One region of the Bradyrhizobium sp. Pa8 genome, then DNA from elsewhere that is predicted to be linked to it. Evidence: riboswitches for the same ligand, from Rfam matches in the RefSeq annotation. Region 1 holds a riboswitch; the other holds the start of a gene.

Region 1 (5,062 bases):
CTGATGCGGGCGGCCCGGATAGTTCGAGAGCACGAGCGCCAGCCGCTTCCCGGCGGCTGGCGTCTCCGCGAGGCGCCTCCAGGCCGCAACGCGCGCGGCGACGGCCTTGACGCGCTCCTCATCGGGCCGGTGCGCCAGATGCGAAAACTGCAGATCGGGATCACGCTCCGCGGCCGATTTGAAACTCACCACGCCCGCGAACAGGCGGCCGTCGACCTCCGGCAGCACCACATGCATCGCGAGATCGCCGGGCGACAGGCCGCGCAGCGACTCCGCCCAGTCCTCGCGCCGTGCCGATGAGAGCGCGACCTGGAAGACGGGACACGATGCCGCATCGAACGGTGTCGTCCCATCGTCGCCCATCGCCGAGAATGCCGTCGCGTTGACGATCGCGGCCGGAGGATTCGTCGCGAAATAGGTCCGCAGCCAATCCGCAACGCCCGGAGCCTTCAGCGAGGTGACGAACACGCCGTACGCGTCAAAGCCGCGCTCGCGCAGCGCCGCGATCAGGGCGTCGACCGGCCCGGTATCCGCGGCGGTGAGGTAGGAACGATAGAAGGTCACGAGCGCGAGCGGCTTTCCCTCGCCTGCCATCGGCGCAGCGATGACGCCACGCGCGGGATCGTAAAAGCCCATCTCGGGCAGGTTCATCTCGCCGACGACCGGGCCCGCGTAAAGACCCGAGGCCAGCGCGAGCTGCGCAATCGCAGCCTGGGCTGCAACGGGACCACCGGTGTCGCAGAGCACCTTGAGCCGGCGCAGCGTCGAAACCGGCAGGGTCGAGTAGGCATCGAGCCGCGTGTCGTCGCGGCCGTCGGCCGGCAGCACGGCCAGCACGATATTGCGGTCCTTCGCAAGCTGCTGCAGAGCCGCGAGCCCGTACGGCCAATAGGACTCACCGCCGATCAGGCGCACCAGGATGCCGCGCGCCTGCGACAGCGTGCGCTCGATATAGGTGTCGACCGACAACGGATGACGCAGCTCCGCGAGATTGGCGAGCCGCAGCGACGGCAGGCTGTTGCGGCCGCGCCGCCAGCCGGCCGCGAACGCGGCAAGATCGGAATCCGAGTACGAGAGCACCACGAGATCGGCCGGGTCCTGGCCGATGTCCCTTGGCGTCGCGGTCTCCTCGAGACCGCGGCTCTCGCGGAAGACGACGTGCATCAGATACCAGATCCTGAAAGACCAAGTCCTGCCTTGATCGCGGCCTCGTCGATGTCGCCGTGCTCGCCGATCACGACGAGTTTCGACTGCCTGAGAGCTGCGCCCCAGGGCTTGTCGAACTGGTGGCGCACGCGCTCGCCGACCGCTTGCAGCAACAGGCGCATCGGCTTGCCCACGACCGCGATATAGCCCTTGACGCGCAGCACGTTCTGCTCGCGCGAAAGACGCTGCACCGACGCGACCAGTGCGTCGATGTCGCTGACCTCCGGAAGATCGATCACGACGGAGGCGAAATCGTCGTGCTCGTGATCCTCCTCGCCGTCGTGATGCGAGGGGCGCGCGGCGAGATCGTTCTCTGCGGCAGCGCCGAGGCCGAGGATCACGCGCGCATCGATCGCGCCATCGGTGACGGATAGCATCGGCACACGGCGCGGCATCTCGGCGGTGATGGCGGCCTTGGCGGCTTCGATCCCTGCGACCCCGGCAAGATCGGCCTTGGTCAGCAGCACGATGTCGGCGCAGGCGATCTGGTCCTCGAACACTTCCGACAGCGGCGTCTCGTGATCGAGATTTTCGTCCGCCGCGCGCTGCGCTTCCACCGCAGCCGGGTCCGGCGCAAAACGGCCGGCGGCGACAGCCTCGGCATCGGCGAGTGCGATCACGCCGTCGACCGTGATGCGCGAGCGGATCTCCGGCCAGTCGAACGCCTTCAACAGCGGCTTCGGCAGCGCCAGGCCCGAGGTCTCGATCAGGATGTGATCGGGCCGCACCGGCCGCGCCAAAAGCTTTTCCATGGTCGGGATGAAATCGTCCGCAACGGTGCAGCAGATGCAGCCATTGGCGAGCTCGACGATATTCTCCTCCGGGCAATTCGCATCGGCGCAGGATTTCAGGATCTCGCCATCGACACCCTCGCTGCCGAACTCGTTGACGAGCACGGCGAGCTTCTTGCCGTCAGGGTTTGCGAGCAGATGCTGGATCAGCGTGGTCTTGCCGGAGCCGAGAAAACCCGTGACCACCGTGACAGGGACTTTTGCGAGCGAGTTCATTCGGCGGCCTCCGGCACGACGGCAATGGGGGGAATGCGAGCAAGCGATTGCTTGCGGAAGATTTCGGGACGGCTGCGCCAGGGCACGAGGCCGTCGGGCGCGGCGGCATAAGCCGCAGCACCCGCGACCACGTCGCTCGCATGGGCCTCTGACAGGCGGCCATAGACATAGGACCAGCGGCCGGGCGCGCTGAGCGCAACCGAGCAACCCTGGCTGCATGCCGACAGGCATTCAACGGGAACCACATTGACGCCCTCGGGCACGCCGGCATCGAGGATCGCGCCATGCAGGCGCTTGCCGGGCGTCGTCTCACCCTCGTCGAGCGTCTGGCCGGCGCGGCAGGTGATACAGACGTGAAGTGTGACGCTCATCGCCTCTTCCAGGATAAACGGCGGGAGGCGAAGAGGCACACGGACCATTCCCCCGAAGGTCCGTTTCCCCGTCGCGGAACACCCCGTCCGCCGGTCCAAAACTCGTCCGCGCTGGCAGGTCTCCCGGCTTGCGGAGCAGGGCTTTTGGCCCTTCGATCCCCGCCTTCCCGATCCCCTGGGGGATCAGTGGCTTCGGGCATCTCTCCGGTCACGGTCGCGGGGGCGGCTGCAGTTTGGACCCGAATCTTGTCGATTCGGACCCTATCGCATTCCCTCTTCGCCTGTCATAGGACAGGAACCAACGCCGGGCCACCATTTGCCCCCGGCCGCCTCTTGTCAAGCCGAAGGACCCTGTCAGATGACGCCTGAACCGGATACCCAAACGGCCGAGGAAGCCGACGCCCGCCACGCCGCGAAAATGGCGAAAATCAAGGTCGCCCGCGACAAGATCATGGCGACCAAGAGCGGCGAAAAGGGCCTCATCATCGTCCACACCGGCGCTGGCAAGGGCAAGTCCTCCTCCGCTTTCGGCATGATCGTCCGCTGCGTCGCCCACGGCTTCCCCTGCGCGGTCGTGCAGTTCATCAAGGGCGCCTGGGACACCGGCGAGCGGCGCCTGCTCACCGGCCATTTCGGCGAGCTCTGCCAGTTCCATGCGATGGGCGAAGGTTTCACCTGGGAGACACAGGACCGCGCCCGCGACATCGCCGCGGCGCAGGCCGGCTGGGCGAAGGCCAAGGAGCTGATATCAGATTCCAATCTGCGCATGGTCGTGCTCGACGAGATCAACATCGCGCTGCGCTACGACTATCTCGACATCGCCGAGGTCGTCGACTTCCTGAAAACGCACAAGCCACCGATGACGCATGTCGTGCTCACCGGGCGCAACGCCAAGGACGAGCTGATCGAGATCGCCGATCTCGTCACCGAGATGACGCTGGTGAAGCACCCCTTCCGCTCCGGCATCAAGGCGCAAGCCGGCGTCGAATTCTGACGACGCCAAGTTCTGAAAACACCAAGTTCTGAAAACACCATGGCGCGCGCATTGATGATCCAGGGGGCCGGCTCGGACGTGGGCAAGTCGCTCATCGTCGCCGGCCTCGCCCGCGCCTCCACGCGGCGCGGCCTGCGCGTGCTGCCCTTCAAGCCGCAGAACATGTCGAACAACGCGGCCGTCACTGTCGACGGCGGCGAGATCGGTCGCGCCCAGGCGCTGCAGGCGCTGGCCGCCGGCGTCGAGCCGCACACCGACATGAACCCGGTGCTGCTGAAGCCCGAGACCGATGTCGGCGCACAAATCATCGTCCAGGGAAAGCGCATCGCGACCGCGCGGGCGCGTGAATATGCGGCGATGAAGCCGTCGCTGATGGGCGCGGTGCTGGACAGCTTCGAGCGGCTGAAGGCGCGCGGCGATCTGGTGCTGGTCGAAGGCGCCGGCAGCCCGGCCGAGGTGAATTTGCGCAAGGCCGACATCGCCAATATGGGCTTTGCGCGCAAGGCCGACGTGCCGGTCGTGCTGGTCGGCGACATCGACCGCGGCGGCGTCATCGCCCAGCTCGTCGGCATCAAGACGGTGATCGACCCCGACGATGCCGCGATGATCCAGGGTTTCGTCATCAACAAGTTCCGCGGCGACCCCTCACTGTTCGACGACGGCTACAAGCTGATCGAGCAGAAGACCGCGTGGCGCGGCCTTGGCGTGCTGCCCTGGTTCGCGCGCGCCGGCGAGCTGCCGGCCGAGGACGCGCTGGGCTTGAGCGATGCGCGCAAGCCCGGCCAGTGCAAGATCGCATGCCTCGCGCTGTCGCGGATCGCCAATTTCGACGATCTCGATCCGCTGAAACTCGAACCTGGCGTCGATCTCGTGATGGTGCGCCCCGGCGAAGCGATTCCCGGCGACGTCCGCCTCGTCATCATCCCCGGCTCGAAATCCACCCGCGGCGATCTCGCCTTCCTGCGCGCGCAGGGCTGGGACATCGATCTCCTGGCGCATCACCGCCGGGGCGGCCATGTGCTTGGCCTCTGCGGCGGCTATCAGATGCTCGGGCGCAGCGTCGCCGACCCTGATGGAATCGAAGGCCCCGCCGGCGACACGCCGGGTCTCGGACTTCTGGACGTGGAAACAGTGATGAGCCCGCAGAAGACGCTGACGCGCGTCGCGGCCGTGCATGCCGCCACGGACCAGCCGATCGAGGCTTACGAAATCCACATCGGCCGCACCGATGGGCCGGATCGCGCGCGCCCGTTTGCTAAACTGAACGGCGAGCCCGAAGGCGCGATCTCACGCGATGGCCGCGTGCAGGGCAGCTATTTGCACGGCCTGTTCACCTCGGACGATTTCCGCAGGGCGTATCTCGCAAAGCTCGACATTCCGGCGGGCGACGAGCCTTATCACAGCAGGGTCGAGAGCGCGCTCGACGCCCTCGCCGATCACATCGAACAGCATCTCGACGTCCGCGGCCTGCTCGCGCTAGCGCG
Region 2 (5,062 bases), 1.6 Mb from region 1:
CATTTGCGATTTTCTCCTCGCGGCGCGGGGTGCCGCACCTTGGTACCTGCGTTGAGCATGTCTTGCGGCGCCAAATCCCGCAGCGACGACACGAGAAAAAATGGAACCGCGAAACAGGGCCGTGGACCGCAGACCGTGCTTAACAAAGCCCGACCTTACACCTTCGACAGAAAGCGTCAAAAAAAGCAAAGCGGATCAATCACTTCCTTGCTAGTTGACAGAACCGAAGAGCACTATGCAACTAGTGCTCACCGCAGCCCTTTTGCCAAAAGTGTAAGGTAACGCGGACCAAACCCCGTGGCACGACAAAGCCCCAGATACCGGCCGGCATCCGGGGCTTTGTCGTCGAAATTGGTGATCTATCGGCTGGGGAGTTTGCGGGCCTGCCGGCGGTCACGGTCGGCGAGGAGCCTGACGCGCCGCTCCTCCCTCCGCGTCAGCTCGCGGTCTCTGAAGTCGCTGGGCAGCCGCGCCGTCGGCAGTGGCGCATTCATCTGGTCCGAGCGCAGCCCGTAGGATTCGGGGCGTTGAGCTGCCAGGTCACGAACTTCTCGAGCAACGCCTCGTTCTCCTGGCGCAGCTTCCGGTTCTCGTCCTGCAACGCGGTGATCCGCTCCGCTAGCGGCTTGCGCTTGGCCGGAGGGAGGCCGTCGCGCAGCCGCTTCTTAGCTTGGACATAGGCCCGGTAAATCACCGGATGGACTCTAGCGCCTGGCGGCTGAACCGCCTCCCGATCAGCGCCTCGACCCGCGAGACCACCGCGCTCCAGGTGATCTTCGGTTTGGACCACTGCCGCAGGTCGGCCTCGATCGCGGTGATGTCCGTGCCCGAGAGGCGGTTGCCGGACCGGAAGCGCCGAACCGGCCCATGGTCGGTGGCGAGGCTCATGGCGCGGCCTCGGCCTCGGCGAGCAGCGCCGGAAGATCGAGCTGGGCGTCGTCATGGACGGCCATCGTCGCCTCAAGGGCAGCCACCTCCCGCATCAGGTGCCGCGCATGATTGCCGGCGCCGACCTGCCCGTCCTCCGCTTCAGCATTGGCCCGCTCCAAGAGGATGCGGTTTTCGCGCAAGCTCCGCGCGATCTCCGTCCGGTGCTCCCGGTCTGCGAAGCCGAGCAACAACGGATTGATCATGCGCGCCCCGTGGCGCATTGGACGGGTAGTCCCAAACGGAAAAACTCGGTCAAGGATTGGGCACAAGGAAAAAGGGGCAAGGATTCGGCTGTGTGACGGGTGCGGGAACGGTGTATGCTGGGTGCTCCACAAGGGTGCTACACAGAGCTTCATCAGGCTTGTGAAAATGGCCCCTACATTGCCGGGGATTCCCGAGGTCTCGATCAAGTGGCGGAGAGGGAGGGCTTCGAACCCCCGATACGTCGTCGTCCCCAGACCTTAGGCTTGCCAGACCTCAAAGTTCCAACGATCGAATCAGCCGCGTGCTTCGGTTGTCCTCGTCGGACCAGGACGATGTAGCGCCTCCGCTTCTGCGCCGGTGGGATTTTCCGGAGTCAACGAGGAGCGCGAGGTGTTCAAGAACGGGTTCGAGGCCGGCGACGATATCAAGCTCCTAGCCGAGAAGCTCGGGATCGAGCTCGAGCTCCACGAGCTCGGCCCCTGGCGCATGTGACGGGCCCGGACCTTCGATGACCGCTGCGATCCCTCGTGCGCTTGCGCCATGTAGCTCGTGGTCCGTGTGCGCCAGCTCGTCTCGTAGATCGGCGTGGCGTGGTGCTTTCTCCCGACTTTGGTCTTGCACGTCTATCGACTAGTGTCTTCGCACCGTCATTAGGATCGGGAGATGCCCGTGCACAGTAGCGAACGCAACACAACTGGATGCGCGGGCGATCCGGATCCGCCCTGTCCCAAGGCGCCACGAACGAACGGTTCGACGTAGATTGCAACGCTCAGGAGCTCGATCGCCGCTTCAAACCGCGGCAGCACAAGGGGATGCCATCAACTGCGGCGGCGTTTACCATGATTTGCGGGAGAACATACGCGCCATGCGGGCAAATTATGCCCGAATTTACATCCGGAGATGTCAGAGGCAATCCACAAGCGAACGGTGCCGGCAAATCAGCCGTTGACAGCCGCCCCGGAATATCACCACATATGGGTGTCACGGTTCCGCCGGATCGCAAGATTTGGTGGCTAAGAGGGAAGCCGGTGAACCGCGCGAAAGCGCGGAATTCCGGCGCTGCCCCCGCAACTGTCAGCAGCGAGCTGCTTCCGAACAAGCGTCACTGGTGTCTCACGCGCCGGGAAGACGGGAAGAAAGCGATGACCTGCGAGCCAGGAGACCTGCCGTGACGATCTGAACGTCCACGGGCGGGGTGTCCCGGCGGTCGCTTGCATGCGCCGTCGGCATTTGTCTGCCGGCGATTCTGCAGCGTCCTTCCTCAACGCCCCGTTCAAGAAACAACGCGCATCACGGGGCCTATTGATGTCACTGAACCTGCACGACGCGGAAGGTTCTTCCGCACCGATCATCCAGTTGCGTTCACAGTCACTTGCGGCTGCTTCCAGCGAGCCGGCCATGCAGATCATCCGTCGCAACGGAAAAGTCTCGCCGTTCGATTCCGCCAAGATCGCGGTTGCCATGACCAAGGCCTTCCTGGCCGTGGAAGGCACGAGCGCCGTCGCCTCGCGCCGCGTCCATGAAAGCGTCGAGCAGCTCACGGCCGAAGTCGTCGCGGCGCTGATGCGGCGCGCGGGCGAGGGACGCACCTTCCATATCGAGGACGTGCAGGACCAAGTCGAGCTCGCCTTGATGAGGAGCGAGCACCACAAGGTCGCCCGCGCCTACGTGCTCTATCGTGAGGAACGGTCGCGCCAGCGCGCCGAGGAGGCGGCCGCGCTGCCGGCGCCTGCCGCCGCGCCGGCCCTGCATGTCACGTTGGCCGACGGTTCGCGCGTCGGGCTCGACACCGAGCGGCTTGCGCTGATCATCGGCGAAGCCTGCACCAGCCTCGATAGCGTCTCGGCCGCGCCCGTACTCGCCGAGACCACCCGCAATCTCTACGATGGCATCAGCCAGGACGAGATGGCGCTGGCGTCGATCATGGCCGCGCGCACGCTGGTCGAGCAGGAGCCGAACTACGCCTATGTCAGCGCCCGCCTGTTGCTCGACAAGCTGCGCGGCGAAGTGCTGTCCTACGTCCACAGCGTGCCGACATCCGCCTCGCAGGCCGACATGGCGACGCGGTACGTCGACTATTTCCCGGCCTACGTGAAGACCGGCATCGCCGCCGAACTGCTCGATCCCGAACTGGCCCGCTTCGACCTCGGTCGGATCGCCGCGGCGCTCAAGCCCGAGCGCGACCTGAACTTCCAATTCCTCGGCCTCCAGACGCTGTACGATCGCTACTTCCTGCACGTCCGCGGCAAACGGATCGAGCTGCCGCAAGCCTTCTTCATGCGCGTGGCGATGGGTCTGGCGGTGCGCGAGATTGACCGCGAAGCCCAAGCAATCGAATTCTACGATCTGCTGTCATCGTTCGATTTCATGGCTTCGACGCCGACATTGTTCAATTCGGGCACGCTCCGCCCGCAATTGTCGTCTTGCTTCCTGACCACCGTATCTGATGATCTCGACGGCATCTTCAAGTCGATCAAGGACAACGCGCTGCTCGCCAAATATTCCGGCGGCCTCGGCAACGACTGGACCCCCGTTCGCGGCCTCGGCGCGCACATCAAGGGCACCAACGGCGAAAGCCAGGGCATCATCCCGTTCCTGAAAGTCGCCAACGACACCGCGATTGCCGTCAACCAGGGCGGCAAGCGCAAGGGCGCGGTGTGCGCCTATCTCGAGACCTGGCACGTCGACATCGAGGAATTCCTCGACCTGCGCAAGAACACCGGCGACGACCGCCGCCGCACCCACGACATGAACACCGCCAACTGGGTGCCGGACCTCTTCATGCAGCGCGTCGACAGTGACGGCGAGTGGACGCTGTTCTCGCCGGACGAGACACCCGACCTGCACGATCTCTACGGCGAGGCCTTCAAGACAGTTTACGAGGCCTATGAAGCAAGGGCGAAGGCCGGCGCCATGCGCGTCTTCAAGACGGTGCGCGCGACCGATCTCTGGCGCCGCATGCTGACCATGCTGTTCGAGACCGGCCATCCCTGGATCGCCTTCAAGGACCCCTGCAATCTGCGCTCGCCGCAGCGCCACGTCGGCGTGATCCACTCGTCGAACCTCTGTACTGAGATCACGCTGAACACTTCGGCCGACGAGGTCGCGGTCTGCAACCTCGGCTCTGTCAACATGCTCAGCCATGTCGGGCCTCACGGCCTCGATCAGGCCAAGCTGAAGCGGACGGTGACGACGGCGGTGCGGATGCTCGACAACGTCATCGACATCAATTTCTACACTATCCCCGAAGCGCGCCGGTCCAACATGCGCCACCGGCCGGTCGGCCTCGGGCTGATGGGCTTTCAGGAAGCGCTTCAGGTCCAGCGCATCCCGATCGCGTCGGATGCAGCCGTGGCCTTTGCAGACGTCAGCATGGAAGCGATCTCGTTCCACGCGATCGAAGCGTCGTCCGACCTCGCCGCGGAACGCGGGCGTTATCCGAGCTACGAAGGCTCGCTGTGGTCGAAGGGCGTCCTGCCGATCGACTCCATCCAGCTTCTCGTAGATTCTCGCGGCGGGCTCGATCTCGATCGTTCGGCGACGTTCGATTGGGACCGCCTTCGCAAGAAGGTCACAGCAAGCGGCATGCGCAACTCGAACGTCATGGCGATCGCGCCGACCGCGACGATCTCCAACATCTGCGGCGTCTCGCAGTCGATCGAGCCGAACTATCAGAACCTGTTCGTCAAATCGAACATGTCTGGCGACTTCACGGTCGTGAACGAGTTCCTGGTCCGCGACCTCAAGGCTAAGGGGCTGTGGGACGAGGTGATGGTCTCCGACCTCAAATATTTCGACGGCAGTGTCGGTCAGATCGACCGCGTCCCGGACGACCTCAAGGACCTCTACGCCACCGCCTTCGAGATCGACAGCGCCTGGCTGATCGAGGCAGCCGCGCGCCGGCAGAAATGGATCGACCAGTCGCAGT

What was found. A riboswitch is a leader RNA that binds a small molecule or an ion and turns the genes downstream of it on or off. The one in region 1 is predicted to bind cobalamin.
Positions count from the first base shown of each region.
Region 2: it holds a riboswitch for cobalamin, as region 1 does, so the genes downstream of both, ACKWRH_RS07925 (ribonucleoside-diphosphate reductase subunit alpha) here and ACKWRH_RS14935 (DUF1636 family protein) in region 1, are expected to answer to the same signal.

Region 1 covers NZ_CP176767.1:3,338,125-3,343,186, reverse strand. Annotated here, with positions in the region: gene cobN (cobaltochelatase subunit CobN) at 1-1,164, opposite strand, end outside; gene cobW (cobalamin biosynthesis protein CobW) at 1,164-2,213, opposite strand; gene ACKWRH_RS14935 (DUF1636 family protein) at 2,210-2,584, opposite strand; cobalamin riboswitch at 2,681-2,902, opposite strand; gene cobO (cob(I)yrinic acid a,c-diamide adenosyltransferase) at 2,943-3,578, shown strand; gene ACKWRH_RS14925 (cobyric acid synthase) at 3,618-5,062, shown strand, end outside; gene cobD (threonine-phosphate decarboxylase CobD) at 5,055-5,062, opposite strand, start outside.
Region 2 covers NZ_CP176767.1:1,738,716-1,743,777, reverse strand. Annotated here, with positions in the region: gene ACKWRH_RS07940 (hypothetical protein) at 491-694, opposite strand; gene ACKWRH_RS07935 (hypothetical protein) at 691-888, opposite strand; gene ACKWRH_RS07930 (hypothetical protein) at 885-1,133, opposite strand; cobalamin riboswitch at 2,102-2,319, shown strand; gene ACKWRH_RS07925 (ribonucleoside-diphosphate reductase subunit alpha) at 2,440-5,062, shown strand, end outside.